2 regions of the Pseudarthrobacter defluvii genome follow, and region 2 is predicted to be linked to the other one. Evidence: riboswitches for the same ligand, from Rfam matches in the RefSeq annotation. Region 2 holds a riboswitch; the other holds the start of a gene.

Region 1 (15,299 bases), 380 kb from region 2:
GACCTCGCCCTGGCAGCCGACCTCTGCCCCGGAGATCGAGGCCTGTTCCTTGTACAGCACCCCGACCGCGCCGGCGGCGAGCAGGAACCGCACCACCACACCGTCCCGGTCAGCCTGGGTGGCCTGGTCCATGCCGGGGGCGAAGTGCAGCGCGTAGTACAGCACCGCGGGGATGATCCCGGCCGCCCCGTTCGTCGGCGCGGTGACCACCCGCCCGCCGGAAGCGTTCTCCTCGTTCACCGCCAACGCCACCAAGTTAACCCACTCCTGCCAATACCGTGGATCGTGCCGGCCCGCGTCCCAGGCCGCGTCCTGGTCCTCGCTGTTGTCCTGGTCCTCCAGGCCGTCGGCGCATTCCTTCTTCAGCCGGTCGTACCAGTCCGGGGCCCGGCGGCGGACCTTCAACCCGCCCGGCAGCACCCCGTCCCGCTTCAGGGACGTGGCCACGCAGTTTTCCATCACCGACCAGATCTGCAGCAGCCCGGCCCGGATCTCCCCCTCATCCCGGGAGGCCAGCTCGTTCCTGAACATCACATCGGCGATGCCCAGCCCGGTCACCGCGCAGTGCTCCAACAGCTCAGCAGCGGTCCGGAACGGCAACGGCAACTCCTCCTTGGACGCATCCAGTTCCTGCTGCGCGGCATCCTCCCCACCCTCCCGGACGATGAACCCGCCACCGACCGAGAAGAACGTCGCCGCATGCAGCACCTCCCCGCCCGCATCAGAGACGGTGAACGTCATCCCGTTCGTATGCCGCGGCAACACCGTCAACGGCCGCAGCACCATATCCTCCACCCCGTACGGCAACGGCACACCGCCACCGGAAGCCTCCACCGCCCCGGCCAGGTTCAGGACCCCGGTCTCCGCGATCGAAGCCAGCCGCTCCTCCACCTCCGCCGGCAGGATCAACTCCGGATGAAACCCCTCCAACCCCAACAGGATCGCCGTCATCGTCCCATGCCCATGCCCCGTCGCCGCGAGGGACCCATACAAATCCACCCGCAACGACCCCACGGAACCCAGCACCCCGGACCCCACCAACTCCTCGGCAAAAACAGCAGCAGCCCGCATCGGCCCCACAGTATGCGAAGACGACGGACCAATACCGATCGAAAAAAGGTCAAAGACACCAACAGCCATGACGGGTTTTCCTAACTAGAACTGCGTTCTTGGAACTCTGGGTGGTTGGGTGGAGCGGGCAGGACATCCTCTGCGTGCTCGGTCGCGTAGACGCCCGCTAAGCGGACGTGACGCTCCCTTAGACGCACGCTGCCGGATGCCCCGCCCACTCCGAGGACACGGCACCAGAGCGCCGGGGCAGGAAGGCAACGAGCGGGCCGACAACGCTCATGAGTGCCGGGGAAAGAGAAACACGCACGTAGTCCTCACCCACTCGCGTCCTGTAAGACCTGACACTGTCCTCGCACAACCGCAACTTCCGCACGAGGGCCGGCGGAGCCGGACTTTTCGAAAGCGTGCTCCCCACCGTCTCCCTAGCCTCGCAAGCTCGGCCAGGGAACCCTGACGGCGTGGGCCCAACGCACGCGTGAAAATGTCCGGTCCGCCGGTCCCGGAGGTGACCACGGCCGAGCCCCAAGGGACTACTTGAGTCGCTTGTAGAACGGGAGGTCGACGACTTCGAAAGGCTCTGCGTTGCCGCGGAGATCGATGTCCAGGGCCGTGCCGGGTGCCGAGTGTTCGACGTCGACGTAGGCCATGGCGATGGGGTAGCCGAGGGTGGGCGACGGCTGGCCGGAGGTCACTTCGCCGACCGTGGCACCGTCCTTGAGCACGGGGTAGTGCGCGCGGCCGGCGCGGCGGCCCTGGCCTTTGAGCCCCACGAGGCGGCGGCCGGAGGTGCTGCCGGCGCCGGCCGCCTTTTTGGCTGCCAGGGCGGCTTTGCCCACGAAGTCGCCTTCCTTGGAGAGTGCGACGACGGGACCCAGGCGGGCGGCGAACGGGTCACCCTGCAGGGACAGTTCGTTGCCGTACAGTGGCATCCCTGCCTCGAGCCGGAGGGAGTCGCGGGAGGCGAGGCCGGCGGGGGTCAGTTCCGCTTCGTCGGCGATGGCGATCAGTGCCTGCCACAGCGCGGCGGCATCGTGGTTGTCCACAAAGATTTCGAACCCGTCCTCGCCGGTGTATCCGGTACGGGCGAGCAGGAGCTCCTTGCCCGCCCCGCTTACCAGGAAGGGAACCTCGACGGCGGCGTAGTACTTCAGTGCCGTCACCAGGGGGTGCTGGGCGGCCGGAACCAGGCGGAGCAGGAGTTCCTGGGCCTTGGGCCCCTGCACCGCGACCAGGGAGGTCCGCGCCGAAGCATCATCAACCACCACATCGAACCCTGCGGCACGCTCCTGCAGTGCTGCAGCCACCACGGCGGCATTGCCGGCATTGGGCACCACCAGGAAGACGTCGGTGCCGTCCTGCGAAGCGGGACGCCGATAGGTGATGAGGTCGTCGATGATCCCGCCGTCCTCATTGCAGATCAGCGAGTACTTGGCCTTGCCCACCGCCATGGCGGAGATCTTCCCCACCAGGGCGTAGTCCAGGAACGCGCCGGCGTCCCGTCCGGTCACCCAGACCTCGCCCATGTGGGAGAGGTCGAACAGGCCTGCAGCCTTGCGGACCGCGTGGTGTTCGGCCAGCTCGGAGCTGTACTTGAGCGGCATCTGCCAGCCACCGAAGTCGGTGAACGACGCGCCCAGCTTCTTGTGCTCGTCGTACAACGCTGTGTATTTCTCAGTCATGGCGGCAGGCCTCAGTTCTCGAACTCGGAGAGCGGCGGGCAGGAGCAGATCAGGTTACGGTCTCCGGCGGCGCCGTCGATCCGGCCCACCGGCGGGAAATACTTGTCCTGCTTGTGGTGGGCGGGGAACGCGGCCTGCTCGCGCGGGTAGGCACGGTCCCAGTCGGAGCTGACGACGGCGGCGGCAGTGTGGGGTGCGCGGCGCAGCGGTGAGTCGGCAACGGCAAAGTCCCCGTTGGCCACCTGGTCGATTTCCTCGCGGATCGTGATCATCGCCTCGATGAAGCGATCGATCTCGGCCAGGTCCTCGGACTCGGTGGGCTCCACCATCAGGGTTCCTGCGACCGGGAATGCCAGGGTGGGGGCGTGGAAGCCGAAGTCGATAAGGCGCTTGGCCACGTCCTCGGCGGTCACACCGGTGCGGGCGGTGAGTTCACGCAGGTCCAGGATGCACTCGTGCGCCACCAGGCCGCCCTCGCCGGTGTAGAGAACCGGGTAAAACTCGTTCAGCCTCGCGGCCACGTAGTTGGCTGCGAGGAGCGCGGACTTGGTGGCCTCGGTCAGGCCCTCGCCGCCCATCAGCTTCACGTACGCCCAGGAGATCGGCAGCACACCGGCGGAACCGAACCGGGACGCCGAGATCGCCACCCCGTGGCCTTCCTCATGGGCGGCCTTGTTGGCGTCGCCCGGCATGAATGGTGCCAGGTGTGCCTTGGCTGCGACCGGGCCCACGCCGGGTCCGCCGCCGCCGTGCGGGATGCAGAAGGTCTTGTGCAGGTTCAGGTGCGAGACGTCGCCGCCGAACTTGCCCGGCTGGGCCAGCCCGACGAGCGCGTTCAGGTTGGCGCCGTCGATGTATACCTGGCCGCCGGCGGCGTGGATGGCGTCGCACACGTCGCGGACGTCGCCGTCGTACACGCCGTGGGTGGAGGGGTAGGTGATCATGATGCAGGACAGGGCGTCCTTGTTCGCTTCGATCTTGGCCGTCAGGTCCTCGTGGTCGATGGTGCCGTCCGCTGCGGTGGCTACAACGACCACCTTCATCCCTGCCAGGACCGCGGAAGCAGCATTCGTGCCGTGGGCCGAGGCCGGGATCAGGCAGACGTTGCGCTGCTGATCGCCGCGGGAGTGGTGGTAGCCGCGGATCGCCAGCAGGCCTGCGAGCTCACCCTGGGATCCGGCGTTGGGCTGGATGGAAACCTGGTCGTACCCGGTAATGGCCGTCAGGTCCGCTTCCAGGTCGGCGATCAGTTCGCGCCAGCCAGCGGTCTGGGAGTCCGGGGCGAACGGGTGGATGGAGGCGAACTCCGGCCAGGAAATGGCCTCCATCTCGGCGGTGGCGTTCAGCTTCATGGTGCACGACCCCAGCGGGATCATGGTGCGGTCCAGGGCGAGGTCACGGTCGGAGAGCTTCCGGATGTAGCGCAGCAGCTGCGTCTCGGACCGGTGCGTGTTGAACACCGGGTGCTGCAGGTAGCCGGAGGAGCGCTCAACGGCGGCCTCCAGCCCGAAGCCCTCGCCCCCAGCAATGGAGGCGCCGAAGATGTCGGCAACCTGGGCGACGACGGCCGCCGTCGTGGTTTCATCGAGCGAGATGCCCACGGTGTCGGCGTCGACGCCGCGCAGGTTGATGCCCCGCGCTTCAGCGTCGGCAACGATGCCCGCGGCGCGCCCGGGGACGCGGACGGTTAGGGTGTCGAAGAAGCTCCCATGCAGGACCTCCACACCGGCTGCTGCCAGCGACGCCGCCAGCACCCGGGCATGGCCGTGAGTCGTTTCCGCAATGGCCTTCAGCCCGTCCGGGCCGTGGTACAGGGCGTACATGGAGGCGACGATGGCCAGCAGCGCCTGCGCCGTGCAGATGTTGGACGTGGCCTTCTCGCGGCGGATGTGCTGCTCGCGGGTCTGCAGCGCCAGGCGGTAGGCAGGAACGCCTGCGTCGTCCTTGGACACGCCCACCAGCCGGCCGGGCAGCGAACGCTCCAGCCCCTTGCGGACAGCCATGTAGGCGGCGTGCGGGCCGCCGAAGAACAGCGGCACACCGAAGCGCTGGGCGGAGCCGACGGCGATGTCCGCCCCCTGCTCGCCCGGAGGGGTGATCAGGGTCAGGGCCAGCAGGTCTGCGGCCACGGTGACCAGGGCGCCGCGTTCCTTTGCGGCGGCAATGACGCCGGACTGGTCCCATACCCGGCCGGAGGCGCCGGGCTGCTGGAGCACGATGCCGTTGATGTCGCCCTCCGGCAGGCCCTGGGAAAGGTCCGCCACTTCAACGTCGAAGCCCAGTGCCTCGGCGCGGCCCCTGACGATGGCGATGGTCTGCGGGAGGACGTCGATGTCCAGGACGGTCTTGCCATCCGCAGCGGGCTTGGCCTTGTTGGCACGGCGCATCAGCAGGACGGCCTCGGCGACGGCAGTTGCTTCATCCAGCAGCGAGGCGTTGGCGATAGGCAGGCCAACCAGGTCCTGCACCATGGTCTGGAAGTTCAGCAGGGCCTCAAGCCGGCCCTGGGAAATCTCAGGCTGGTAAGGCGTGTACGCGGTGTACCAGGCCGGGGACTCGAGGATGTTGCGGCGAATCACCGGCGGAGTGACGGTGTCGAAGTACCCCTGGCCGATCAACTGGACGGCGGTCTTGTTCTTGCCGGCGAGCTTGCGCAACTCCGTGAGGACCTCAACCTCGCTGAGGGCGTCCTGGAGGCGGAGGGCGGTTTCCTGGCGGATGACCTTGGGAACGGCCGTGTCCACCAGGGAGTCGACGGTGTCGTAGCCCACGGCTTTGAGCATGGTTTCGACGTCGGCCTGGCGGCGCGCGCCGATATGGCGGTCTACGAAGGTGGTGGAGGCTGGGGTAACCGACACGAAGGAACTCCATTTACTCAGGCGGCGCAGGGTGCGCCACAGCTATTCGGGTTCCTCCCCGCTCTGTATTGGACCTGAGAGTTTCCGCGTTGCCTGCCTGGCAGGACCCGCTTGCACCGTCGGTGAGCACAACAGTTCTTCCACTTCCCAAGGGAGGAAGGACAACTGCCTGCTGCTTTCCAGAGGCGCCTCGCCGCGGCGGTACAGGGGCCTGCGAGATTCCTGGGGAGGATTTGCTCCTACGGCGCCTGCCTGTACTTCCGGCAGAACTCTCCCGCCGCAGATCAAAGGCTATTAACTTGTTGGGTCATGACGGCCGGTGGCGGCCCTCACAACTCTCCATTGTCCTACGCCGCCGCCCCTCCCGGCAAATGGCAAATCCTACCTGCGGAGCCGCTCCAGGGCGGCGAGGAGTTCCTCCACGTCAGCGGCCGCTCCCCCCGCCGGAGCGGGCGCCACCGACAGCATGGCGTTGAAGTACAGGCCGTCACCCATATAGAGGACTGCCTTCGCCAGCCCCGGACCAACATCAGCCGCAATTTCGTCCAGCCATCGCTGCTGGATGGCCGCGAACCGGCGCCGCGTCTCTTCATGCGCCACCTCGGCAAGCCTTGTGGCGGCAACGATGGCCCTGTCCAGCGGAGTGTCTGCCCACACCGAGGAACGGATGAAGTAAGCGGCGGCGCCTTCGCCGGCTGAGGCCATGGCGTCGGCATCCTCCCGGGCCAGGCCGTCCAGCCGGTCCAGCAGAACGGCGATGAGCGCTTCCTTGTTGGGAAAGTGGTAGAGCAGGCCGCCCTTGGACACGCCGGCCTTCCGGGCGACGGCGTCAAGGGTGGCGGCGCGCTCCCCCACCTCGATCAACAGGGACTCGAAGGCATCAAGGACCGCTTCGCGGGCTACAGGCTTTCGGGGCATGCCTTCCATCATGCCCTTCCCACGGCGGTATGACGGAACCGGAAGGAGTTTTAAACTATACCGTCTGGACGGTATAGTTATTCCATGACGACTTCCACCAGCCCCGCGCCCTCACGCACGGACGGGAACGCCCCGCGGCAGCTGTGGCGCGACTGGGTGGCGCTGGGGCTGCTGATGTTTCCCGTACTCCTGGTGGCCGTGGACAACACGGCGCTGACATTCGCGCTGCCTGCCATCGCCCGCGCCCTGGAACCGTCCGGCGTGCAGCTGCTGTGGATCGTGGACGCCTATCCCCTGGTGCTGGCCGGCCTGCTGGTATCCATGGGAAGCTTCGGCGACCGGATTGGCCGGCGGCGGCTCCTGGTCATCGGCAGCATCGGTTTCGCCGCACTCTCGGCCGCCACCGCCTTCGCACCGACGCCGGAGTGGCTGATCGCCGGCCGCGCAGCCCTGGGCTTCTTCGGGGCCATGCTGATGCCGTCCACGCTGTCGCTGATCCGCAACATCTTTCCCGAGCCCAACCGCCGGCGGCTGGCAGTCGCCATCTGGGCTGCGGGATTCTCCGGCGGCGCCGCCCTCGGGCCGATTGCCGGCGGCTGGCTGGTGGAGCAATTCTGGTGGGGCGCGGTCTTCCTTGTAGCGGTACCCCTCATGGTTCCCCTGCTGGCGCTGGGGCCGGCCCTGATCCCGGAGTCCAGGGATCCCTCCCCGGGGAAGGTGGACATCCCGAGCATCCTGCTCTCCATGCTGGTCATGGTGCCCGTGGTGTACGGCATCAAGGCCGTCGCCACGGAGGGGCCGGGCGCAGCAGGGCTGGGGGCAATTGCCTTTGGCCTGGCCATGGGAGCCGTGTTCGTGCAGCGGCAGCTGCGCCTGGAGCACCCGCTGCTGGACATGTCCCTGTTCCGCAACAGGGTGTTCAGCATGGCCATAACCGCCAACATCCTGGCCCTGTTTTCCTTCAACGGGTTCATCCTGTTCCTCGCCCAGCACCTGCAGCTCCTCGAAGGAATGAGCCCCTCCGGGGCGGGAGTTGCCATGGTCCCCGCGCTGGCGGCCACAGTGGTGGCCGGCCTGGTGGTGGTGCCGCTGGTCCGCAAGGTCCGGCCCGGGTACGTGGTGGCTGCGGGGCTGGCGTTCAGCGCCGCCGGCTACAGCATGGTGACGTTCGGAAACCACGACGGCGGCCCGTCGCTGCTGCTGGCAGCCCTCCTGGTCCTGGCGCTGGGCGTGGGCACGGCGGAGACCATCTCCAACGACCTCATCCTGGGCGCCGCCCCGCCGGCGAAGTCGGGGGCGGCCGCGGCAATTTCCGAAACGGGCTACGAGGTGGGTTCCCTGCTGGGGACAGCCGTCCTGGGATCCATTTTGACCGCCTCCTACCAGCAGAACCTTCGGCTGCCTGCGGGGCTGGAGGGCATACTGCCCGGGCCCACCTTGCACAACGCCGGGGAGACACTGGCGGGCGCCGTGGAGGCGGCCAACCTGCTGCCGCCACCGCTTGCCGGCGCCCTCAGGGACGCCGCCGCTGCAGCGTTCGACTCGGGGGTGCACGTGACCGCGGCAATTGGGCTGGTACTGATGGCGACGGCGGCAGTCCTCGCGGCCGTCGTGCTGCGAAAAGTGCCAAAAGCGGCGTAGCGGACGCCCGCGGGAGTCCAGAAACGGACCGCCGGGCAGGCAAAAGCGCCCGGCGTCGAGGAGGAATACCTCGCCGCCGGGCGCTCCGTGAAACAACCGCTACTTTGAGTCTGCAGCCGTGACCTTGGCAGTGGGCTTCATGTTTTCCGCCTGCACCATCCAGGCGAACTGCTCCAGCCGGGCGATGAATTCGTGCAGGAGGTCCGCGGAGGTGGGGTCCTCCTCATCCACTTCGTCATGAACCTTGCGCATGGTGCCCACGGCAGCCTCCATGGCAGCGACGATCCGCTCGATGGCATCTTCAGTGCTGATCAGCCCTTCAGGGAACTGGGCCAGGCTGGTGGTTTCGGCAACGGTGGAGCTGCGGCCGTCCGGAAGCGCATGCAGGGCGCGCATCCGCTCGGCGGTATCGTCGGCGAACTGGCGGGCAGCGTCCACGATTTCATCCAGCTGCAGGTGGAGGTCGCGGAAGTTGGTGCCCACGATGTTCCAGTGCGCCTGCTTGCCCTGGACGTGGAGCTCGATCAGGTCCGCAAGGACAGCCTGCAGGTTGTTGGTCAATGTCGGTGAAGCTTTCATGCATCCTCCTCAAGTGGTCCAATACGCCCGACGCTACCAGCCGCGGACACCGCGGCGGCAGGCCTTCAGGCAATTCATCAGCGAGCTTACTAATTTCGAAAACGAGTCACAAACGAATGTGATTCATATTGCGTCTTGCATCACACGGTCGGCGCCCCCATACTAAATGAACGCCATTCATATAGTGACTTCCGTCTCACAGCCTTCCCAGAAAGTGGTGCCATGACAGAGACAATCCGCACCAGTACGGCCAAACCCGGCCCGCACGCCCATGCCCCATCCGCGGACGGCGTCGGCGACAAGGGTCTCAAGGGTGGGCAGCTCGGGCTCCTCGCCGTCGTCGTCCTGGGCATTTCGACCATTGCCCCCGCCTACACCCTCACCAGCGCGCTGGGTCCCACCGTCAATGAAGCCGGCCTCCAGCTGCCCGTCATCTTCCTGATCGGGTTCATCCCCATGATTCTGGTCTCGCTCGCCTACCGGGAACTCAACGCCGACTCCCCGGACAGCGGCACTACTTTCACCTGGGTGACCAAGGCCTTCGGGCCCTGGGTCGGCTGGATGGGCGGCTGGGGCCTGCTGGCGGCCAACATCATCGTGCTGTCCAACCTCGCCGGCGTCGCCGTCGACTTCTTCTACCTTTTCCTGTCCCAGCTCACCGGCTCCCCGGAGCTCGCAGACCTGGCGGACAACAAGGCCCTGAACGTCATCACCTGCTTCGTCTTCGTGGCGCTGGCCGTCTGGGTCAGCTACCGCGGCCTGCACACCACCAAGCTGGTGCAGTACAGCCTGGTGGGCTTCCAACTGCTGGTCCTCGGCCTGTTCGTGGGTATGGCGTTTGCCAACTGGTCCACCTCGGAAACGGCCATCCCGTTCAGCTGGGACTGGTTCGACGTCACCAAGATCGAAACCTTCGGCCAGGTTGCCGCCGGCATCTCCCTGTCGATCTTCGTCTACTGGGGCTGGGACGTCTGCCTCACCGTCAATGAGGAGACGGCCAACGGCAAGAAGACCGCCGGCGTGGCAGGCACCCTGACGGCCGTCATCGTCCTTGCCATCTACCTCCTGGTCAGCATCGCCACCATGATGTTCGCCGGCGTCGGAGATACCGGCAACGGCCTGAACAACGCCGAAAACCACGAGAACATCTTCACCGCGTTGGCCTCCCCCATCATGGGCCCCTTCGCCATCCTGATGTCCCTCGCCGTGCTCTCCAGCTCTGCCGCCTCCCTCCAGTCCACCTTCATGTCGCCGTCGCGGAGTCTGCTGGCCATGGCCCACTACGGTGCCCTGCCGAAGCCGTTCAGCCGGATCAGCAGGAAGTTCGCGACGCCGGGCTTCGCCACCATCGCTGCCGGGATCATCTCGGCGGGGTTCTACGCCGTAATGCACGTGGTCAGCGAGAACGTCCTGAACGACACCATCCTGGCCCTGGGCCTGATGATCTGCTTCTACTACGGCCTGACCGCACTCGCCTGCACCTGGTACTTCCGCCACAGCCTCTTCAACAGCGCACGCCACTTCCTGTTCCGGCTGGTGTGCCCGGTGGTCGGTGGCGTGGGCCTGTTCGTAGTGTTCTTCAAGACCGCCATGGACAGCCTGGCTCCGGAGTTCGGCAGCGGCTCGGAGGTCTTCGGCGTGGGCCTGGTGTTCATCCTGGGCGTCGGCATCCTGGCGCTGGGCGCCGTCGTCATGCTGGTCCTGTCCCGCACCCACCCCGGCTTCTTCCGCGGTGAAACCCTGAAGCGGGACACCCCCGCCCTGGTGGTTCCGGAGTAAGCCCCTTAGGAAAGGTGCCGTGCCCCTGATGGGGCGCGGCACCTTTTTTGTTTACGACGACGGATGGGTCACCAGAAGTGCGCCACGTCTATGACCAGCCGGGAGCCGGAGCCGGGACCGTCCAGGGTGAAGACCCGGAACGGAAGGCGGGCCCGAACGCCCAGGCCCAGGCTTGTGTATCCTTCAAAGCTTCCTGCGGAGACTACCTGGCGGAAGGTCTGGTAGCCGGAAACGTTGCTGAGTTCATTCCTGTCCGCGGGGCTGTAGGTGGCGTTGCCGTTCTCGTCATAGGAGGGCGCCTTGATGCTGATGTGCAGGCGCGCACCGCCCCGCACCGGAACGGGAAGCCCCGAGCCCTCCTGCTCGATCCGCGGCACATACTGCACGGTATAGGCGACCGCAGGGCCGTTGAGGTCCACCACCAGCCGGTCGAAACAGTAGTGCTGCCCCGTGCGGACATTGGTAACGGATGCGGTACCGGTGTCCTGCCCGGATTTTGCCAGCGAGCCCCAGGTGAGCCCGCAGTAGGGAGCCGCCGAGGCAGGTCCCTGGACCACGATTCCCAGCCCTACAGCCAGCAGGACGGCTGCGAGCCAGATGGAGAACTTTTTCATTGCTGTGCCATCCAGGATTCAAAGCCATTGGATGATTCCAGCGTAGGAGTGTTCCTTGCCGGAGACGAGGGGTCATTTTGATAACGACGGCGGCCGGAGATAGATAGCGCAGGACCAAAAAGCGCCGGCCACCCGAGGGGTGGCCGGCGCCGGGAAAACCAGGAAGTAGTTTTTAGCCTTCGCAGTCGCGGCAGTACTTCAGGCCGTTCTTTTCACGGGCAACCTGCGACCGGTGGCGGACCAGGAAGCACGACGAGCAGGTGAACTCGTCGGACTGCTCGGGAACCACAATGACGGTCAGTTCCTCGTTGGACAGGTCGGCGCCGGGCAGGTCGATACCTTCAGCGGTGTCGTTTTCGTCGACATCGATAACCGCGGTCTGCGCGTTGCCGCTCCGTGATGCCTGGAGGGCCTCGAGAGAGTCAGCGGGCGACTCTTCTTCCTGCTTGCGTGGAGCATCGTAATCGGTAGCCATAGCGTGTTCACTTTCGTTGCTGCGCAGCGCCATTTCAGGCACCTCAGTGAAGCAGTTTAGGGCATTACCACGCTAGTGGCGCAATAGTGTGTTTAACCAGACATCGTGCTGGTTTCGGGTGCTGCCAGCGCATGCTCGGAGCGGGCCTGCTCCGCGCCTGCGGACACCCCGCTCAAGGCCGGCAGCCAGCCCCAGCGGGTGGCGTCAGCCATGGCGCCGCCGGCCAGGGACTCGGAGTCATACGTGAACGTGTCCAGCAGCCAATCGCGGAGCCGGATGAGCAGGGTAGCCGTCATGCCTGCCAACGTACGCAGCGATTGTTGTGGCCACGTTTCGCGGGGGTCTCCCCCGGATTAACTTCGCTGCCGGCAGTTTCAGGCCGGCGGGGCGGTGCTGCTGCGCAGGACGAGTTCGGGCTCCACCACCAGCGTCTGCGGTCCCTCCGCACCGTCCAGTGCCCTGAGCATCAGGTCCATGCAACGCCGGCCCAGTTCTTCGAAGTCCTGCCGGACCACCGTCAAGGGCGGGCTGAAGTAGCCGGCTTCGGGCTGGTCGTCGAAGCCCACCACGGAGACGTCCTCCGGCACCTTGATTCCTGCCTCATTCAACGCCCGCAGGACCCCCAGGGCCATCTGGTCGTTGCCTACAAACAGCGCAGTGGCACGGGGGCTGGCTGCCACCTTGCGGCCTATCTCATAACCGCTGCCGGCGCTCCAGTCACCCTCGATCATGAGATCGGCGTCGAGGCCGGCCGCGTCCAGGGCGCCCCGCCAGCCATCGGCACGGGCCACCGCGTCGATCCAGTCCTGGGGCCCCGCCACGTGCCCGATACGGACGTGCCCCTGCCCGATGAGGTGCCGCACCGCCAGTTCCGCCCCACGGCGCTGGTCCACCTTGACCCCGCCAACGGCGTCAGTGCCTGTGGTCCCCACGGCCACCACAGGCACTCCGATAGGCAGTTCCGCGAGGGCGGCCGGCATCTCCAGGTGCGGAACGATCACCACGATGCCTTCCACCGACTGGTCCAGGAAGTGCCGGACGGCGGCCAGGATCGCATCGCGGTTGACCTCCCGCAAGGCAGCGACGCTGACGAAGTACCCAGCGTCCCGCGCGGCGCGTTCCACCCCGAGCAGGGTGTTGGCAGGCCCGTACTGCGACAGTTCACTGGCCAGGACCCCGATGGTCTGCGAGCGCCGGGTGACCAGGCTTCGGGCAGCGGAGTTGCGGCGGTACCCCAGCTGGGCAATCGCCGCCTCCACTTTCTCCCGGGTCCCCGCGCTCACATTCGGGTGGCAGTTGACCACCCGTGACACGGTCTGGTGCGAGACCCCGGCCAGCTCCGCCACATCCTCAAGCCTCGGCCGCCGCACCATTTCCGGTCAGATCCCCCCGGCCAGCTTGTAGTAGGCCGCGTTCCAGTTCAGGTCCTTCTTGAACTGGCGGATGGTGGTGCCTTCGTCGATGGTGAGCAGCTCCGTCTTGGCGATTTCGGCGAAGTCCTCGAACACGTCCATGCCCACCTGGGTGGAGAGGACGGTGTGGTGGGCGGCGCCGGCGGTCAGCCAGGCGGCGGCCGAGGTGGCGAAGTCGGGCTTGGGCTCCCACAGGGCGCGGGCCACGGGCAGGTTGGGCAGCGGCTGGTCAAGGGGGACGACGTCGACGGCGTTGGCCACCAGGCGGAAGCGGTCCCGCATGTCGGACAGGGCGACGACGACGCCCGGGGAGGCATCGGCGTCGAACACCAGGCGGACCGGGTCTTCCTTGCCGCCGATGCCCAGCGGGTGGATTTCCAGCCGCGGCTTCTGCGCGGTCAGGGAGGGGCAGACTTCCAGCATGTGGGCGCCGAGGATCTTCTCGGACCCCGGCTCCAGGTGGTAGGTGTAGTCCTCCATCAGCGATGCGCCACCGGGCAGGCCGGCGCCCATCACCTTGGCGGCGCGGACCAGGATGGCGGTCTTCCAGTCACCCTCGGCGCCGAAGCCGTAGCCGGCAGCCATGAGCCGCTGCACCGCCAGGCCGGGCAGCTGGCGGAGCGCACCAAGATCCTCGAAGGACGTGGTGAACGCCGCGGAGCCATTGGCTTCCAGGAAGGACCGCAGCCCCAGTTCAATCCGGGCCCCGTACCGCAGCGATTCATGCCGTGCCGCGCCTGCGCGGAGCTCCGGCACCACGTCATACAGGTCCTCGTACTCCGCCACCAGGGCGTCGACGTCGGACTCTGCAGCGCCGTGCACGGCGTCGGCGAGTTCGTTGACGGACCAGGTATTGACCGCGACGCCGAAGCGCAGCTCGGCCTCGGTCTTGTCACCTTCGGTGACGGCGACGTTGCGCATGTTGTCGCCAAAGCGGGTCAGCTTCAGCGTGCGGACGGCCGCCCAGCCCGCGGCGGCACGCTGCCAGGACCCCACCTGGCGGCCGACCTCGGGGTTGGAGACGTGCCCGACGACGGTCTTCCGGGCAATGCCCAGGCGGGACTGGATGTACCCGAACTCGCGGTCGCCGTGGGCGGCCTGGTTCAGGTTCATGAAGTCGAAGTCGATGTCCGCCCACGGCAGGTCCCGGTTGGCCTGCGTGTGCAGGTGCAACAGGGGCTTGCGCAGCAGGTCAAGTCCCTGGATCCACATCTTGGCCGGGCTGAAGGTGTGCATCCAGGCCGTCACGCCGATCACGGAATCATCCGAGTTCGCCTCCAGCGCGGTGCGGCGGATGGCGTCGGAATCGGTGAGGACCGGCTTCCACACGATCCGCACGGGCACCGCGGAAGATGCGTTGAGCTGGTTGGCGATCTCCTGTGACTGGGCGGCCACCTGCTTGAGGACCTCCTCGCCGTAAAGGTGCTGGCTGCCGGTGAGGAACCAGACCTCGTAGCCGTCGAGGGAGGTGTTTGCTGCGGTGCTCATAAATTCTCCTGGGAAAGTTTGGGGGCCCTATTGGCCGTAAACGTTCTGGTAGCGGGCGTAGAGGGAGTCGATGTGGTCCTGTTTGATGGGCAGGGGTTCGCCGAGTTGCCGGGAAATATGGACGGTACGGGCCACTTCCTCGCACATGACGGCGGCCTTCACGGCGGACCGGGCGTCCTTGCCGATGGTGAAGGGGCCATGGTTCTGCATCAGGACGGCAGGCGAATTGGAGTTCTTCAGCGTCTCCACGATGCCGTGGCCGATCGAGTCATCACCGATCAGCGCGAACGGTCCCACCGGAATCTCGCCGCCGAACTCGTCACCCATCATGGTCAGCACGCACGGGATGGCTTCTCCCCTGGCGGCCCAGGCGGTGGCGTAGGTGGAGTGGGTGTGCACTACCCCGCCCACGTCGGGCATGTGCCGGTACACGTAGGCGTGGGCGGCCGTGTCGGAGGACGGTGACAGGGGCGGGTTGCCCCAATCGACGGTCCCGCCGCCACCGACGTTGGTGCCCCGCACCGGGGTGCCGTGCAGGTCGGTGACAATCATCTGCTCCGGAGTCAGGTCCTGGTAGGAGACGCCGGAGGGCTTGATGACCATGAGGTCGGTCCCGGGTACGCGGGCTGAAACGTTGCCCGCGGTCCAGACCACCAGTTCGTACCGGGTCAGCTCGGCGTGCAGCGCGCACACTTCCTCACGGATCCGGGCAATGGTTTGCAGGATCGCCGGGGTTACACCGGTGCCGGCGGTCATGCGGACACCTCCACAGCGGGTGCCGGCGG
Region 2 (15,299 bases):
ACGATTTTCCAGGCGTAGGCCAGGGCGCAGGCAATCAGCAGCCAGATCCACAGGCTCATGTACCCGCCTCCGGATCCGCGCCTTCGGGGCGCTCCGCTCCCGGACGGGTGCCGGCGGCGTCCTGGTGATGTCCGGGATGGTGTGTGTAAGGCTCGATGTCGGGCTCCAGGCCTTCGTCACGGCGGCCATGGCTGAACCACCCCACGAGTGCAGCCACCACGGCGGCAACAAGGATGGGCACGCCCGGAGGCACGAAGGGAACCGCCACGACGGTGGCCACGGCGCAAACGGCCGCGATGGCGATGGGTTCCCGCCCCTTGAGCCGGGGCCATAGCAAGGCAAGGAAGGCTGCGACGGCAGCACCGTCCAGCCCCCACTGTTTGGGATCGCCCAACCCGCTGCCGGCGATCGCGCCCACAGCCGTGAAGAGGTTCCACAGCACGTACACCCCAACTCCGGCTGTCCAAAAACCGCGGCGCTGCTCCGCGGGGTCTGTCTGGCCGGTACTGGTCGCCGTGGATTCATCGATGGTCAGCTGGGCCCCGACGTACTTGCGCCATCCGGTTGGCCGCAGTAAAGCGTTCAGCTGCATGCCGTAAATTCCGTTGCGCATGCCCAGGAGGGTGGCGGCGCTCATGGCTGCGATGCCCGATCCGCCGCCGGCCACGACGCCAATAAAGGCGAACTGCGATCCGCCGCTGAAGAGGAGCAGGCTCAAGGCCATCGCCTGCCAGAAGTTGAGCCCTGACGTCACCGCGAGCGCGCCGAAGGAGATTCCATACAAGCCGGTGGCGATGCTGATGGAGAGGCCTACCCTCACCGCCGGCGAGGCCAGGAGCTTCACACCCGCCCTCCGTGCTGCTCTGTGGGCAGGGCCGGTTTCCGGAGACTCCAGGCCCACAGGATCAGGGGCGCCTGAAGCGGCAGGCGCACGGTGTGGATCTTCCGACGGCGGGGAGTACCGGCCGGCCCGTACGCCCGCACGAGGGCGTCCACATGCCCGGCCAGGAATGCGGTGAACATGGCAGTGAGGGCGGTGGCCGTCAGTTTTCGCGTGGGCGGCAGCAGGATTCCGACGGCGGCGGCCAGCTCCAGCAGGCCGCTCACTGCGATCCACTCGTCCCGGGACAGGAGGGCCAGAGGATGCTGCGCTGTGGTGCCCTGGTCCCCTGTGCCCTGGTCGGCGTTGCCCTGGTCTCCTGTGCTCTGGTCGCCGCTTCCTTGGTTGGTGTCGGGCGCCGGATCCTGGCGGCACAGGTAGTCCGGAACCACCTCCCGGTAGAAGCCCGGATCCCGGAAATGCTTGCTTGCGCTGGCCAGCAGGAGGGCGCCCATGGCAGCCGCGGAGAGGTTCTGGGCGACTGGGCCCTGAAAGGACGGGCGGGAAAACGACCGGCGCGAAAAAGGCCGGCCCTGTGTGGACAGGCCGCGTATGGACAGGCTCCGAAACGCGGGGCCGGGCCAAAGAAAAGACATGGAACCACTCAATCACAGCAACTGCGACGGCCAGAAACCGGCGGCTGCCGCAAGACGGTGACGTCAGAAAAGGCATTATGCAGCTGTCACGCCGGGCATCTGTCGCACTGCGCACCTGTCACACCCAGGCGAGCGGCGAACCTCCATACGGCGGTGGCGGAAATGGGTAGTCCAGGGGCTGGCCCCCATCCGTCAGCGGAGGCCCAATGTAGCGGAGTTCGCCATAGGTGCTGTCCGTGGACCGGTAGTCGGGGGCGGACACTTCTGAAGGCCGTTCCGTGTTCCTGCCCAGCGAGAAGAGTTCCTCGGCAGTCCGGGCGAGGGACAGGTGCGCGGCGCCCCCTGTCCCGGCCTCCCGGCGTCGGGCCAGCAGGTGGATGGCAGCCGCAGCGACGCCGTAGCCTGTGGCGTGGTCCAGTGCCTGGACGGGCAAGGCACCCGGGCGCCATTCGCCGTCGTGGTTGTCCTTGCCGTAGACGTGCGCGATTCCGCACGCTGCCTGGACGATACTGTCGAAGCCGCGCAGCCCGCCCCAGGGACCGGCACTCCCCCAGCTGTCCAGGGTGACCACCACAAGCCCGGGGTGCGAGGCCAGCAGTTCCCGGGGATTGAGCCCGAAGCGGTCCAGGGCGCCGTGCCGGTAGCCGGCAACCACCACGTCCGCGGCCGGCAGGAGTTGCCGGAGCCGGTGCTGGTTACCCGGCAAACTGAGATCGGCTTCGGCGCTGCGCTTGCCGAATGCCGTGTCCACGAACTGGTCTTCAATCTCGGGGAAGGCAGGCGGGTCGATCCGCAGGACATCTGCTCCGAGGGCCGCGAGCAGGCGGGTGGCAACTGGTCCCGCGATCACGCGGGTCAGGTCCAGGACCCGCAAGCCTCGCAGGGGCAGAGCCTCCGCCTGGCCGCTGCCCCGTCCGGCGCTGTTTCCGCCCGAACTTTGCTCGCCAAAATCCCGCAGCCCCAGCCCGTCCGCCGTCCCGTCCGCGAACTCGAAGGCAACCCAAGCTCCCAGGCTGGCCGCACGGCCCATGTCCGAGGCAAGCCATTCGCTGCGCGTCCTGACTGCGGCCGCGATTCCGGCATTGCTTTGGATGGCCGCCTCGGCTTCCAGTGCGGCCATGGAGCGGAGCCGCCGCTCCGCCTCCTCGGGCGAGGTGGCGCCCAGTGCCCGCAGCAACCGCTGCTCGTGGTGGGGGTAGTTGGCGTGGAGGCGGATCCACCCGTCGCCGGTACGGTGGAAGCCGGAAAGGGGCGCGAAGCCCTGCGGTTTGCGCCCGGCAATGCGCAGGTGGCCAAAGGAGTCGAAAGCTGCTGCGGTGAGCGCAGACGTAGTCCTGAACAGGCCGGGCTTACCGGCATATAGGTTGACGGCAGCCGCCGCGGCCTCCACCGAACCCAGTGCCAGGCCTTCGACGTCGAGCGGACCGGCCCACCAGCGGCGCGGGGAGTACGTCACCGCCGCATCCACGGCAGGCCCTACTTCCCCTGCGGTGAGGCCATCCGGAGCTGGTCAAGGACACGGCCCGGAACGTTGGTGGTGATCTCCTGGATGCCCAGGTCCTGGCAGAGCGCCACATCCTCTGGCGAATCCACCGTCCACACGCGGAAGCGCCGGCCCGATTCGAGCCAGCGGCGGACGGTGGCCGGGCGCTCCCGGACGTAGTCGATGCCGGGGCCGGCCATGCCAACTTCCCGGTCGTCCAGGATGCGTTCCCCCTCCAGCTGCGTGGCCTTCATCAGGTTGGCGATGGCGCCCCCGGTAAGTGGTCCCACGCCCAGCCCGCCACGGATCTCATGGATGGTGAGGTCGTCCACGAGCTGGCAGATGTATTGCGGCGGGACGGAAAGGAGCAGGTGCCGGACGGAATCGGGGTTGAAACTCATGAAGGTTACAGCCACGTTGTCCACCGTGGAGCTTTGCGGGTCCCAGCCCTCGCTGCGGAGCACCTCCAACACCCGGTCCTCAAGTTTGAGCTGGTACGGGCTGGGGTGCTTTAGCTCGATGGCCAGCTTCATGGGCCGGCCCGCTCCCCGGAGAATGTCCAGAAGCTCCGGAAGCGTGAGGAGCTGTTCCGAGCGTGCCCCATATGCTTCCGGGATGCGGGCTCCCTTCCAGGAGGAGAAGTCCAGCTGCTGCAGCTCCCGCAGCGTCCGTTCCGCCACCGGACCGGTTCCGTCCGAGGTGCGGTCCAGGTTGGCGTCGTGCAACAGGACGACGTGCTGGTCCCGGGTCAGGTGGACATCGCACTCCACCCCGTCGGCGCCGTCGGCCAGGGCCTGCAAATAGGCGGCGCGGGTGTGTTCGGCATAGGCGCCGCTTGAACCGCGGTGGGCAAAGACCAGCGGCCGCGGCGGCACTGACTCGTCAGTTGTCATGCTCACACGGTAGCCGACCGGCCCCCGCCTTCGGGGCTAGGCTTGGCACATGCAGGTGAACTCTGAGGCAACTACCGGGCCAACCACGCAGGAAGCACCCGCCGAACCAGCGCAGCAGGCGAGGTCCGGCACCAGGGCGGCAGGCGCCGTCGTACGCGGCCAGCTTGGTGCCGGTGACGCCGAAAAGGCGGCAGCGCTGCGGAAGATGAAGCTGCTGGCACTGAGCCTGCTTATTGCCATGGCGGTGATTTTTGTCTTCGCGTTTGCCCTGCAAAAGGACTATCCGTGGCTGCAGTACGTGCGCGCGGCCGCGGAAGGCGGCATGGTGGGTGCGCTGGCCGACTGGTTCGCGGTAACGGCCCTGTTCAAGTACCCCATGGGCATCAAGATTCCGCACACAGCCATCATTCCGCGGCGGAAGGACCAGATCGGCGCTTCCCTGGGCGAATTCGTGGAAACCAACTTCCTGTCCGAACAGGTGGTCCAGGACAAGCTGGCGAGCGTCAACATTGCACGCCGGGCAGGTCAATGGCTTTCTGCACCCGCCGGCGCGGACCGAGTGGCCAAGGAGGGTGCAGCGCTGATCCGCGGCGCGTTCAAGGTGTTGAATGACGACGACGTCCAGGCCGTCATCGAGGGAATGGTGCGCAAGCACCTGCTCACTCCGCCATGGGGACCTCCGGTGGGCAGACTGGCGGAGCGGATTTTCCATGACGGGCACCACCACACGCTGGTGGACCTGTTGGTGGACCGTGCCGCTGACTGGGTGGACGACAATCACCAGACAGTGACCCGCCTGGTGTCCGACCGCTCCCCCACCTGGGTTCCGCAGTTCGTGGACGGGCTGGTGGGCGACAAGGTCTACCTCGAGATCCTCAAGTTCGTGCGCGCCGTCCAGGCGGACCCCAGGCACCAGGTGCGGCAGTCGATCGACAAGTACCTCAACGATCTCGCCCAGGACCTTCAGCATGATCCCGCGATGATTGCGCGCGCCGAGGACATCAAGGCCCAGGTGCTGGGCGACCCCGAGGTGCGCGAGCTGGCGTCCCGGACGTGGGGCACCGTGAAGAACGCTTTGCTGGGTGCCGTGGACGATCCGGACAGCGAGCTCACCGTCAAGTTCAAGGCAGCGGTGCGTGATTTCGGGTCGCGGCTGGTGGACGATCCCGAGCTGGCCGGGAAGGTCAACGCCTGGATCGGTGACGCCGCAGGCTACCTGGTCCGGACCTACCGTTCAGACATCGCCGGGGTCATCACGGACACGGTTGCGCGCTGGGACGCCGAAGAGACCTCGCAGAAGATCGAGCTCCAGGTGGGCAAGGACCTGCAGTTCATCCGCATCAACGGCACAGTGGTGGGGTCCCTGGCGGGCCTGGCGATTTTCACGGTGGCACAGCTGATTTTTGGGTGATTTCGCCGCGGATAAATTCCGGCGCTGCGCACATTCCTTTTCGACCCCCGCATTTGAGGTGCATAAAGGAACGTGCGCAGCGAGAAGGCTTACGACGACGGCGGGCGGCCCGGTCAGTCCGGCACCACGCCCCTAGGCGAAGGCCTCCAGCTCCACGCCTGCGGCCTCAAGCCCAGCACGGATGCGGGCCGCCATTTCCAGCGCTCCAGGGCTGCCGCCCTGCAAGCGCAGGGAGTCCGGCCGGACCTTGACCACCGTCCCGTCCACGGCGATCACTTCCCCTTGCGTTGCCAGCCGGACGGCGCGCTCAACCACCACGTCAATGTCGTGCAGGACTGCGTCCTCCTCGGAAAGCGGCACCAGGCTGCCGTCGGCGAGGTACGCCCGGTCGGCGAAGGCCTCGACGAAGACCGGGTTCCCGGCTTCCTTGGCCTGCTTCACCAGCTCGGAGCCCGGGAAACCCAAAATGGGAAGGCCCGGGTCATAGGCATTCACTGCCGCAACCACGGCCGACGCCTGCTCGGCGTCGGAAATCAGTGCGTCGTACAGCGCTCCATGTGCTTTCACGTAGTCCACCGAGGCACCCACGGCATGCGCGACGCCGTCGAGCGCCCCTAACTGGTACAGCACATCGCCGAACAGCTCGTCGAAACCCATCCCCAGCGCGCGCTGCCCATAGCCCGCCAGGTCGCGGTAGCCGAGGTGCGCCCCCACGGTGACATCGAGTTCGTACGCTGCGCGGCAGCTGTCCAGCATGGTGACGGGGTCGCCCGCGTGCAGGCCGCAGGCCACGTTGGCGCTGGTGATCAGCTGGAACATGGCCGGGTCGCCTCCTGCCGTCCAGGAGCCGAATGATTGGCCTACGTCAGCGTTGAGATCCAAGTATGTTGCCTTCCAGCGTCAGGTGGTCCGGCCCGGCAGCTGCGGTCAGCTCCCCGGGAATGGTGTCCGGCATCGGCCCGAACGCCTCACGGGCATTCTTGGCCACCGCACGGCCCATCACGAGGTTACCGGCTCCTCCCACAACGGCCCCTATGCCGAACGGGAGCGCCCTGCCGAACAGGGCAGTACCCTGCCGCTTGAGCAGGTTCTTGAGGAAGGCGTGCTGGATACGCTTGCGTACACTGCCGAAGCCCGGCCCCACCATCGACTTGGAAAGCACATTGCCCCAGTTATTGGCGGCGCTGTTGCCGCTGCCGGAGGCCTGGCCACTCAGCGTTCCCAGCAGGGCGGTACCCTCCTCGCCGAGCATGATGGCCATGACCATGGTGCCGGCCTTCTCCGGGTTGGTGAGGCGGATGCCGTGAAGTTCGGCCAGCGAGGTTGCGTACAGTGCCGTTGCTTCCAGGAAGCCCACGGTGGCGGCGGCGGACAGTCCCAGCGACGCCACAGTGCCAACACCGGGTACGACGGCGGTAGCGCCCACCACGGCGCCGCCACCGGCGACAGCACGCAGGTAGTCGCGCTCGGCGATGTCCGCCAACTGGGCAGCCGTTGCGCGGGGGTGCTTCTTTTGGAGCCGCCGGATGTAGCCAACCACCAGCGGCCGCTGGATCTGCACCGCCTTCAGAAGCATGTTGTGGACGCCGGGCTTGGGCTTGCCGTCGGAGTCGAACATGGTTCTGTGGGCGGTTTCCTGTGCGATACGAAGTGCGGGATTGCTGCGCCGGGCCATGGTCACCTTCATTCAAATCGACCTGCAGCGGGAGGCTGCCGTGCTCTTTCCATCCTATGTGGATAAACACTAAGTATGCTTAACTTCCGCGCCCGGCACCGGCGGGCGGGCTACCTTGGCAGGCCGGACCCATCATTGGATCCAACGCACCTGCCCGGCAGCCCGCCGTCGGCCGTTACTTCCTGGCCTGCTCTACCTCTTCGGCGGACACCCCGGCGGCGCTCCGTCCGGCTGCCACCGCGGCGTCATTGCGAAGCTCGGCGCGGAAGACCTCGAAGCGGGCAAGGTGTGCGGGTCGGCGCCGCAGGACGGCCCAGGCCACGCCAAGGACGACGAACCAGGTGGGCGTCACCAACAAGGCGATGAGGGTGTCCGGTTGGGTGGTCAGCGCCCAGAGGACGAACGCGAAGAACGCGTAGACCACCCAGACCGCGGGGGTGCCGCCTGGCATCTTAAAGTTCGACGCCGCGTGCAGATGGGGGCGGCGGCGACGGAACGAGATGTAGCTGGCCAGGATGATCGACCAGACGAAGATGAAGCAGACGGCGGACACTGTGGTCACCATTTCGAACGCCTTGCCAACGTCCTGGCCGGCGTACATGAGGACGACGCCGGAGAGCAGCAGCACGCAGGACAGGCGCAGGGCGTTGCTGGGCACCTTCCTCGTGGACAGGCGGCTGAAGATGCCCGGCGCGTCGCCCTCCTGGGCAAGGCCGAAGACCATGCGGGACGTGGAGTAGATGCCGGAGTTGGCGGAGGACATGGCCGAGGTGAGGACCACCAGGTTGACCACGGTGGCCGCGGCGCCGAGGCCGGCCAGGGAGAACATGCCGATGAAGGGGCTGTGGCCAGCGGCGAACTGGGTCCACGGGGTGACGGCCATCAGGATGACCAGCGCGCCCACGTAGAACAGGAGTACGCGGACCGGGATGGCGTTGATGGCCTTGGGCAGGGTCTTCTCCGGGTTCTTGGCCTCGGCGGCGGTGGTGCCCACCAGTTCAATGCCGACGAAGGCGAACACGGCGATCTGGAATCCGGCTACGAAGCCCATGAATTCGTTGGGGAAGAACCCGCCGTGGCTCCACAGGTTGGTGAAGCTGGCCGTGCCCGTGTCGGACTGGAAGCCGGTGAAAATCATGAAAAGGCCCACGATGATGAGCGCAGCGATGGCGACAATCTTGATGAGGGCGAACCAGAACTCGGTCTCGCCGAAGGCCTTGACCGTGGCGAGGTTCAGCAGGAGCAGGATGCCGATGGTGGCCAGGCCAGGGATCCAGAGCGGCAGCGCCGGCCACAGTTCCTTGGAGTAGCCGGCGATGGCGATAACGTCCGCGATGCCGGTGATTACCCAGCAGAACCAGTACGTCCAGCCGGTGAAGAAGCCGGCCCACGGCCCCAGGAGGTCCGCAGCGAAGTCGCTGAAGGACTTGTAGTTCAGGTTGCTCAGCAGCAGTTCGCCCATGGCGCGCATGACGAAGAAGAGCATGAACCCGATGATCATGTACACGAAGATCACGGACGGGCCGGCCGCGGAAATGGTTTTGCCGGAGCCCATGAAGAGGCCGGTGCCGATCGCGCCGCCGATGGCAATGAGCTGGATATGGCGGTTGGTCAGCTGCCGTTCCAGGTGGGGAGGCTCGCTGCGGACCGCCGTGCGCGCGCCGTTGCGCGCTGGTTCGCCGTTGGACGTGGGGGGATGAATCGCCATGAGGAACTCCATCGGTAAAGCGGCATTTTGGGTACCGCAAAAGATTTGGTTCCTCCCCGCTCTGTAGGGAACCTGAGAGTTTCCGCAGCCCAAGCCGCTTGCACCGTCGGTGAGCCAGGGCATGCCTGGCTGCTTTCCAGAGTTGCCTGTCCGCGGCGGTACGTGGGCCTGAGAGTTTCCTGGGGAGGGTTTGCTCCTACGGCGCCTGCTAAATGTACCCGGCAAGGCTCTCCCGCCGCAGGTCGAAGGCATGTTCAGTTGGAAACCGCAGCCCGTAAGGGCCGCAGCGGTCATGCGTCGGGACGGGCGCCGGCAGTCGGACTGCTCCGGATACGCTGAGCCAGCCGCAGACGGCGCCAATCCCGGGGATCAGTGTGGTGTCCGTCACGATGCAATGTCAAACCCTTCCCGACACAAGCGGAGCAAGGCCCTGTCATCTTCCTGTATCTGACCCGCTTCAGGAGCCCGCGATTTGCCACCGGCCGCATATCCCGATACCTTGTGAGCCGAATCACCCACATTTGAATAAGCCTTTCGAGCTGTGACGGGAGAGTCCTCCCGGCGAAACACCGGGCAGGCGCCGTAGGAGCAAATCCTCCCCAGGAATCTCTCAGGCCCACGTACCGTCATGGCGAGGCGACTCTGGAAAGCAACCGGGCTTTTGCCTGGTTCACCGACGGTGCAAGCGGCCCCCTGCCAAGAGCAGGCAACGCGGAATCTCTCAGGTCCAATACAGAGCGGGGAGGAACCCATCCCACGCCGTGCCACCTTCGGCCGGCCAGAACTGGAGTTCCTCATGACGATTCAATCGCTTCCAACATCGTTTGTTGACCGCCATATCGGCGCGCGCCGCCAGGCCGACGTCGAAACCATGCTCAAGGCCGTGGGCTACGACAGCGTGGACGGCCTGGTGGACGTTGCCGTCCCGGCCTCCATTCGGCAGGAAACCGCCCTCCGCCTCCAGGACGCCCTCAGCGAGGTTGAGGTCCTCACGGAGTTGCGCAAGCTCGCCGGCAAGAACAAGACCGCCGTCCAATTGATCGGCCAGGGGTACTTCGACACGGTCACTCCGCCGGTGATCCGCCGCAGCATCCTTGAGTCCCCAGCCTGGTACACGGCCTACACCCCGTACCAGCCCGAGATTTCCCAGGGCCGCCTCGAGGCGCTGCTGAACTTCCAGACCATGGTCCAGGACCTCACGGCACTCCCGGTGGCCAACGCCTCACTGCTGGACGAGGCCACCGCGGTGGCCGAGGCCGTGCTCCTGATGCGGCGTGCCAATAAGAACAAAGACGCCAAGGACGGCAGGACTCTCCTCGACGCTGACTGCCTCCCCCAGACCATCGCCATCGTGAAGGGCCGCGCGGAGGCGCTGGGCTTCGAAGTTGAAGTGGCGGATCTCTCCAAGGGCCTGCCGGAAGGTGCCATCAACGGCGTCGTCCTGCAGCAGCCCGGGGTTTCCGGCCGGGTATGGGACCAGTCCAAAGTCATCAGCGCCGCCAAGGACCGCGGCGCCCTGGTCACCGTGGCAGCTGACCTGCTGGCCCTGACCCTGATCACCCCTCCGGGCGAGCAGGGCGCCGACATCGCTGTCGGCTCCACCCAGCGCTTTGGCGTGCCGCTGTTTTTTGGGGGGCCGCACGCCGCCTACATGGCCGTCCAGAAGGGCATGGAACGCTCGCTCCCCGGCCGCTTGGTGGGCGTCTCCAAGGACAACGCCGGCGCCCCTGCCTACCGGCTGGCTTTGCAGACCCGCGAGCAGCACATCCGCCGCGAGAAGGCCACGTCCAACATTTGCACCGCGCAGGCATTGCTGGCCATCGTTTCCTCCTTCTACGCGGTTTACCACGGCCCGGATGGACTGAAGGCCATCGCCGAAGGCGTCCACCACAAGGCACGCGTCCTGGCCACCGCCCTCGCGTCCATGGGCCGTGAACTGGTCACCGATTCCTTCTTCGACACCCTCACCGTGCGCGTCCCGGGCAAGGCCGCCAAGGTGATCACCGCCGCTGAAGCCCGCGGCATTAACCTGCGCTTTGTCGACCAGGACACGGTGGGCGTCTCCCTGGACGAGACGACGACGGCGGCAACGCTGTCCGCCGTCGCGGTCGCCTTTGGCGCGGGTCCGGTGGGCGACGCCGAAGGCTTCGAACTGCCTGAATCGGTCCTGCGCACCTCCGGCTACCTGGAGCACCCGGTGTTCAACACGCACCGGTCCGAGACGCAGCTGCTGCGCTACATCCGGAAGCTGTCGGACCGGGACCTGGCCTTGGACCGCACCATGATCCCGCTGGGTTCGTGCACCATGAAGCTGAACGCCACCGCGGAAATGGAAGCCATCTCCTGGCCGGAGTTCGCCTCCATCCACCCGTTCGCCCCGGACTCCCAGACCGAGGGCTGGCGCGAACTGATTGCTGGTCTTGAATCAGACCTGGCCGAGATTACCGGGTACGACCAGGTTTCCATCCAGCCCAACGCCGGATCCCAGGGCGAGCTCGCAGGCCTGCTGGCGATCCGCGGCTACCACCACTCCCGCGGTGACCAGCAGCGCAACGTCTGCCTGATCCCGGCTTCGGCGCACGGCACCAACGCCGCCTCCGCCGTCCTGGCAGGGATGAAGGTGGTTGTCGTGGCCACTGCATCTGACGGCACCATCGACCACGAGGACCTGACGGCCAAGATCGAGGCGCACAAGGATGTTCTGTCCTGCATCATGATCACCTACCCGTCCACCCATGGCGTGTACGACGGCGACGTCCGTGAGGTCTGCGACGCCGTGCACGCCGCCGGCGGCCAGGTATACGTGGACGGTGCCAACCTGAACGCGCTCGTTGGGCTGGCCCAGCCGGGCAAGTTCGGCGGCGACGTGTCCCACCTGAACCTGCACAAGACCTTCTGCATCCCGCACGGCGGCGGCGGACCCGGTGTTGGCCCTGTTGCTGCCAAGGCCCACCTAGCACCATTCATGCCGGGCGACGCCAACAACGCTTCTTCCGGGGGCGCAGTGGAGGGACACGGCGTTGCCATTTCAGCCTCGCGGTTCGGTTCGGCCGGCGTGCTGCCCATCTCCTGGGCCTACGTGAAGCTGATGGGCGGGGAGGGCCTGACCGAGGCCACCAAGTCCGCGCTGCTGGCTGCAAACTATGTCGCCACCCGGCTGAACGAGTTTTACCCGGTCCTCTACACCGGTGAAGGCGGTCTGGTGGCGCACGAGTGCATCCTGGACCTGCGTGAACTCACCGCCAGGACTGGAGTGACCGCCGAGGACGTGGCCAAGCGGCTGATCGACTTTGGCTTCCACGCCCCCACCCTGGCGTTCCCTGTCGCCGGGACGCTGATGGTGGAGCCCACCGAGTCCGAGGACCTCGCGGAAATCGACCGCTTCATCGACGCCATGATAACCATCCACGCCGAGATTGAGCAGGTTGCTGCCGGGGACTTCTCCCTGGAGGCATCCCCGGTGCGCAACGCACCCCACACGGCTGCCGCCGTCGTCAGTTCCGACTGGGACCGCGCCTACCCGCGCGAACAGGCCGTGTTCCCCGTGCCCTCGCTGCGGCAGGACAAGTACTTCCCGCCGGTGGGACGGATCGACGGCGCCGCCGGCGACCGGAACCTGATCTGCTCCTGCCCGCCGCTTGAAGACTTCGAAAACTAAGGACTCACCCAATGACTGAGAACTACACCGCTCTCTACGAGCAGCACAAGAAGGCCGGGGCCTCCTTCACGGACTTCGGTGGCTGGCAGATGCCGCTCAAGTACAACTCCGAGCTCGCCGAACACCACGCCGTGCGCAAGGCTGCCGGCCTGTTCGACCTCTCCCACATGGGCGAGGTCTGGGTGACCGGGCCGGACGCTGCCGCGATCCTGGACTACGCCCTTGCCGGCAAGTTGTCCGCGGTCGCCGTCGGGAAGGCCAAGTACTCCTTGATCTGTGACGCCGACGGCGGCATCATCGACGACCTCATCACCTACCGCAGGGCTGATGACAAGTTCCTCGTGGTGCCGAATGCGGGCAACGCGAAGGTGGTGGCCGATGCCTTGCAGGAACGCGCCGCCAACTTCGACGTGACCGTTGAAGATGCCTCCGTGGAAACTTCCCTCATCGCCGTCCAGGGTCCCGCCGCCGAGGCCATCCTGCTGCAGCTGGTTCCCGCAGAACAGCACGCCCTGGTCACGGATCTGAAGTACTACGCCGCAGTTGAAGTGGGCGTCAGCTTCGGGGGTGCCGTCCGCGACCTGCTCGTGGCCCGGACCGGTTACACCGGCGAGGACGGGTTCGAAATCTACGTTCCCAATCTGGACGCGCCCGCGCTGTGGGAAGCACTGCTGGAAGCCGGGGAAGGACATGGCCTGGTCCCCGCCGGCCTCGCAGCCCGTGATTCCCTCCGCCTTGAAGCAGGCATGCCGCTCTACGGCAACGAGCTCTCCCGCCACGTGAACGCCTACGCGGCTGGGCTGGGCCCGGTGGTGTCGCTGGCCAAGGAAAGCGACTTCGTGGGAAAGGAAGCCCTGGCCGCCATCAAGGCTGCCGGCGTCGGCTCCACCATCGGTCAGAAGCTCGTGGGCCTCAAGGGCGCCGGACGCCGCGCCGCCCGCGGCCACTACCCTGTCCTCAAGGACGGCACCCTCGTTGGCGAAGTGACCTCCGGCCAGCCGTCGCCCACCCTCGGCTACCCCATCGCAATGGCCTACGTCGACGTCGAATTCGCCGAGCCCGGCACCGTCCTGGACGTAGACCTCCGCGGCAAGCCCGAACGCTTCGAAGTAGTAGCCCTGCCGTTCTACCGTCGCCAAAAGTAGGCCGGCGCGGCTGGTTGGCCCAACGGGCCGCCCTCCTCTGCATGCTCGGTCGCGTAGACGCCCGCTGGGCGGACGTGACGCTCCCTTAGACGCATGCTGCCGGAGGCCGGCCCGCAGGGGCCTGACGCCCGCTCACTTTTGGTGGGTTTTAGACCGACGCCCGCTCACTTTTGGCGGGTTTAGTGCGGACGCTCTCTCACTTTTCACACACGAACAATAGGAAAAATTATGAGCAACGTTGTAGCTGAACTGAAGTACTCCGCCGAGCATGAATGGGTTGCTGTTGACGGGTCCGGGCCTGCGGGGATTGGTATTTCCGCCGTGGCCGCCGATGCCCTGGGCGACATTGTGTACGTGGATCTGCCCGAGGTGGGTTCTACCGTGACCGCCGGCGAGACCTGCGGCGAGGTGGAATCCACCAAGTCCGTGTCCGACCTCTACGCGCCCGTCACCGGTGAGGTCACCGAGATCAACGACGCCGTGGTGTCCGACCCCGCACTCATCAACAGCGACCCTTACGGCGCCGGCTGGCTCTTCAAGGTGGCCGTCACCGAGGAAGGCCCGCTGCTGTCCGCTGAGGAATACGCTGCGGCAAACGGCGGCGAACTGTGAGCGCCGCGGCCGCAGGCACCGGTACAACCATGGCCTTCGAGCAGGTGGTCTCCCCCAGCCTGAACGCCGACCTGTCCGTCCTGGACCCCGAGATCGCGGCAAAGATCGACGACGAACTGGGCCGCCAGCGCGACGGCCTGGAAATGATCGCTTCCGAGAACCACACTGCCGCAGCCGTAATGCAGGCGCAGGGCTCGGTACTGACCAACAAGTACGCCGAGGGCTACCCCGGCAAGCGCTACTATGGCGGCTGCGAGCACGTGGACGTTATCGAGCAGCTCGCCATCGACCGGGTGAAAGCCCTGTTCGGCGCGGAGTTCGCCAACGTCCAGCCGCACTCCGGCGCGCAGGCAAACGCCTCGGTGATGCACGCACTGATCAAGCCCGGTGACACCATCATGGGCCTGAACCTTGCCCACGGCGGCCACCTAACCCACGGCATGAAGATCAACTTCTCCGGGAAGCTGTACAACGTGGTGCCGTACCAGGTCCGTGAGGACACCCACACCATCGACATGGCGGAAGTGGAGCGGCTGGCGCAGGAGCACAAGCCGCAGCTGATCGTGGCTGGCTGGTCGGCCTACGCAAGGCAGCTGGACTTCGCTGAGTTCCGGCGGATCGCGGACTCCGTTGGTGCCTATCTGATGGTGGACATGGCGCACTTCGCCGGGCTGGTGGCCGCGGGCCTGCACCCGTCGCCGGTCCCGCATGCCCATGTCACCACCTCCACCACGCACAAGACCCTTGCCGGTCCGCGCGGCGGCATCATCCTGTCCAACGACCCCGACGTTGCCAAGAAGATCAACTCCGCCGTGTTCCCGGGGCAGCAGGGCGGGCCGCTGGAGCACGTGATCGCCGGCAAGGCTGTGGCGTTCAAGATCGCCGCCTCCGAGGAGTTCCGTGAGCGGCAGGAGCGGGTCCTCGCAGGTGCCCGCATCCTGGCCCAGCGCCTGGTCCAGCCCGACGTCACGGCCAAGGGCATCAGCGTGGTGTCCGGAGGCACGGATGTGCACCTGGTCCTCGTGGACCTGCGGAACTGCGCGCTCAACGGACAGCAGGCCGAAGACCGACTCGCGGCAATCGATATCACCGTCAACCGCAATGCAGTCCCCTTCGACCCACGTCCTCCGATGGTGACGTCGGGCCTGCGCATCGGCACCCCCGCCCTGGCCACCCGTGGCTTCGGCGAGGACGCCTTCCGCGAGGTTGCGGACATCATCGCCGAGGCATTAATCGCC

What was found. Region 2 has a riboswitch for glycine ahead of cycA (D-serine/D-alanine/glycine transporter). Riboswitches for the same ligand answer to the same signal wherever they lie in the genome.
Region 1: it holds a riboswitch for glycine, as region 2 does, so the genes downstream of both, gcvP (aminomethyl-transferring glycine dehydrogenase) here and cycA (D-serine/D-alanine/glycine transporter) in region 2, are expected to answer to the same signal.

The regions. Positions count from the first base shown of each region.
Region 1 is NZ_CP066362.1:768,423-783,721, reverse strand. It holds gene JCQ34_RS03705 (L-serine ammonia-lyase) at 1-1,140, opposite strand, end outside; gene gcvT (glycine cleavage system aminomethyltransferase GcvT) at 1,602-2,750, opposite strand; gene gcvP (aminomethyl-transferring glycine dehydrogenase) at 2,762-5,608, opposite strand; glycine riboswitch at 5,798-5,895, opposite strand; gene JCQ34_RS03690 (TetR/AcrR family transcriptional regulator) at 5,990-6,526, opposite strand; gene JCQ34_RS03685 (MFS transporter) at 6,611-8,167, shown strand; gene JCQ34_RS03680 (Dps family protein) at 8,267-8,746, opposite strand; gene JCQ34_RS03675 (APC family permease) at 8,969-10,525, shown strand; gene JCQ34_RS03670 (AMIN-like domain-containing (lipo)protein) at 10,594-11,139, opposite strand; gene JCQ34_RS03665 (DUF4193 domain-containing protein) at 11,312-11,614, opposite strand; gene JCQ34_RS03660 (hypothetical protein) at 11,707-11,910, opposite strand; gene JCQ34_RS03655 (LacI family DNA-binding transcriptional regulator) at 11,989-12,987, opposite strand; gene araA (L-arabinose isomerase) at 12,994-14,514, opposite strand; gene JCQ34_RS03645 (L-ribulose-5-phosphate 4-epimerase) at 14,542-15,270, opposite strand; gene araB (ribulokinase) at 15,267-15,299, opposite strand, start outside.
Region 2 is NZ_CP066362.1:383,486-398,784, reverse strand. It holds gene JCQ34_RS01925 (AzlD domain-containing protein) at 1-59, opposite strand, end outside; gene JCQ34_RS01920 (AzlC family ABC transporter permease) at 56-844, opposite strand; gene JCQ34_RS01915 (DoxX family protein) at 841-1,335, opposite strand; gene JCQ34_RS01910 (CoA transferase) at 1,595-2,932, opposite strand; gene JCQ34_RS01905 (glycerophosphodiester phosphodiesterase) at 2,953-3,852, opposite strand; gene JCQ34_RS01900 (DUF445 domain-containing protein) at 3,902-5,263, shown strand; gene JCQ34_RS01895 (LamB/YcsF family protein) at 5,396-6,145, opposite strand; gene JCQ34_RS01890 (hypothetical protein) at 6,129-6,938, opposite strand; gene cycA (D-serine/D-alanine/glycine transporter) at 7,114-8,646, opposite strand; glycine riboswitch at 8,698-8,792, opposite strand; glycine riboswitch at 8,793-8,891, opposite strand; glycine riboswitch at 9,182-9,282, shown strand; gene gcvP (aminomethyl-transferring glycine dehydrogenase) at 9,443-12,304, shown strand; gene gcvT (glycine cleavage system aminomethyltransferase GcvT) at 12,316-13,449, shown strand; gene gcvH (glycine cleavage system protein GcvH) at 13,678-14,061, shown strand; gene glyA (serine hydroxymethyltransferase) at 14,091-15,299, shown strand, end outside.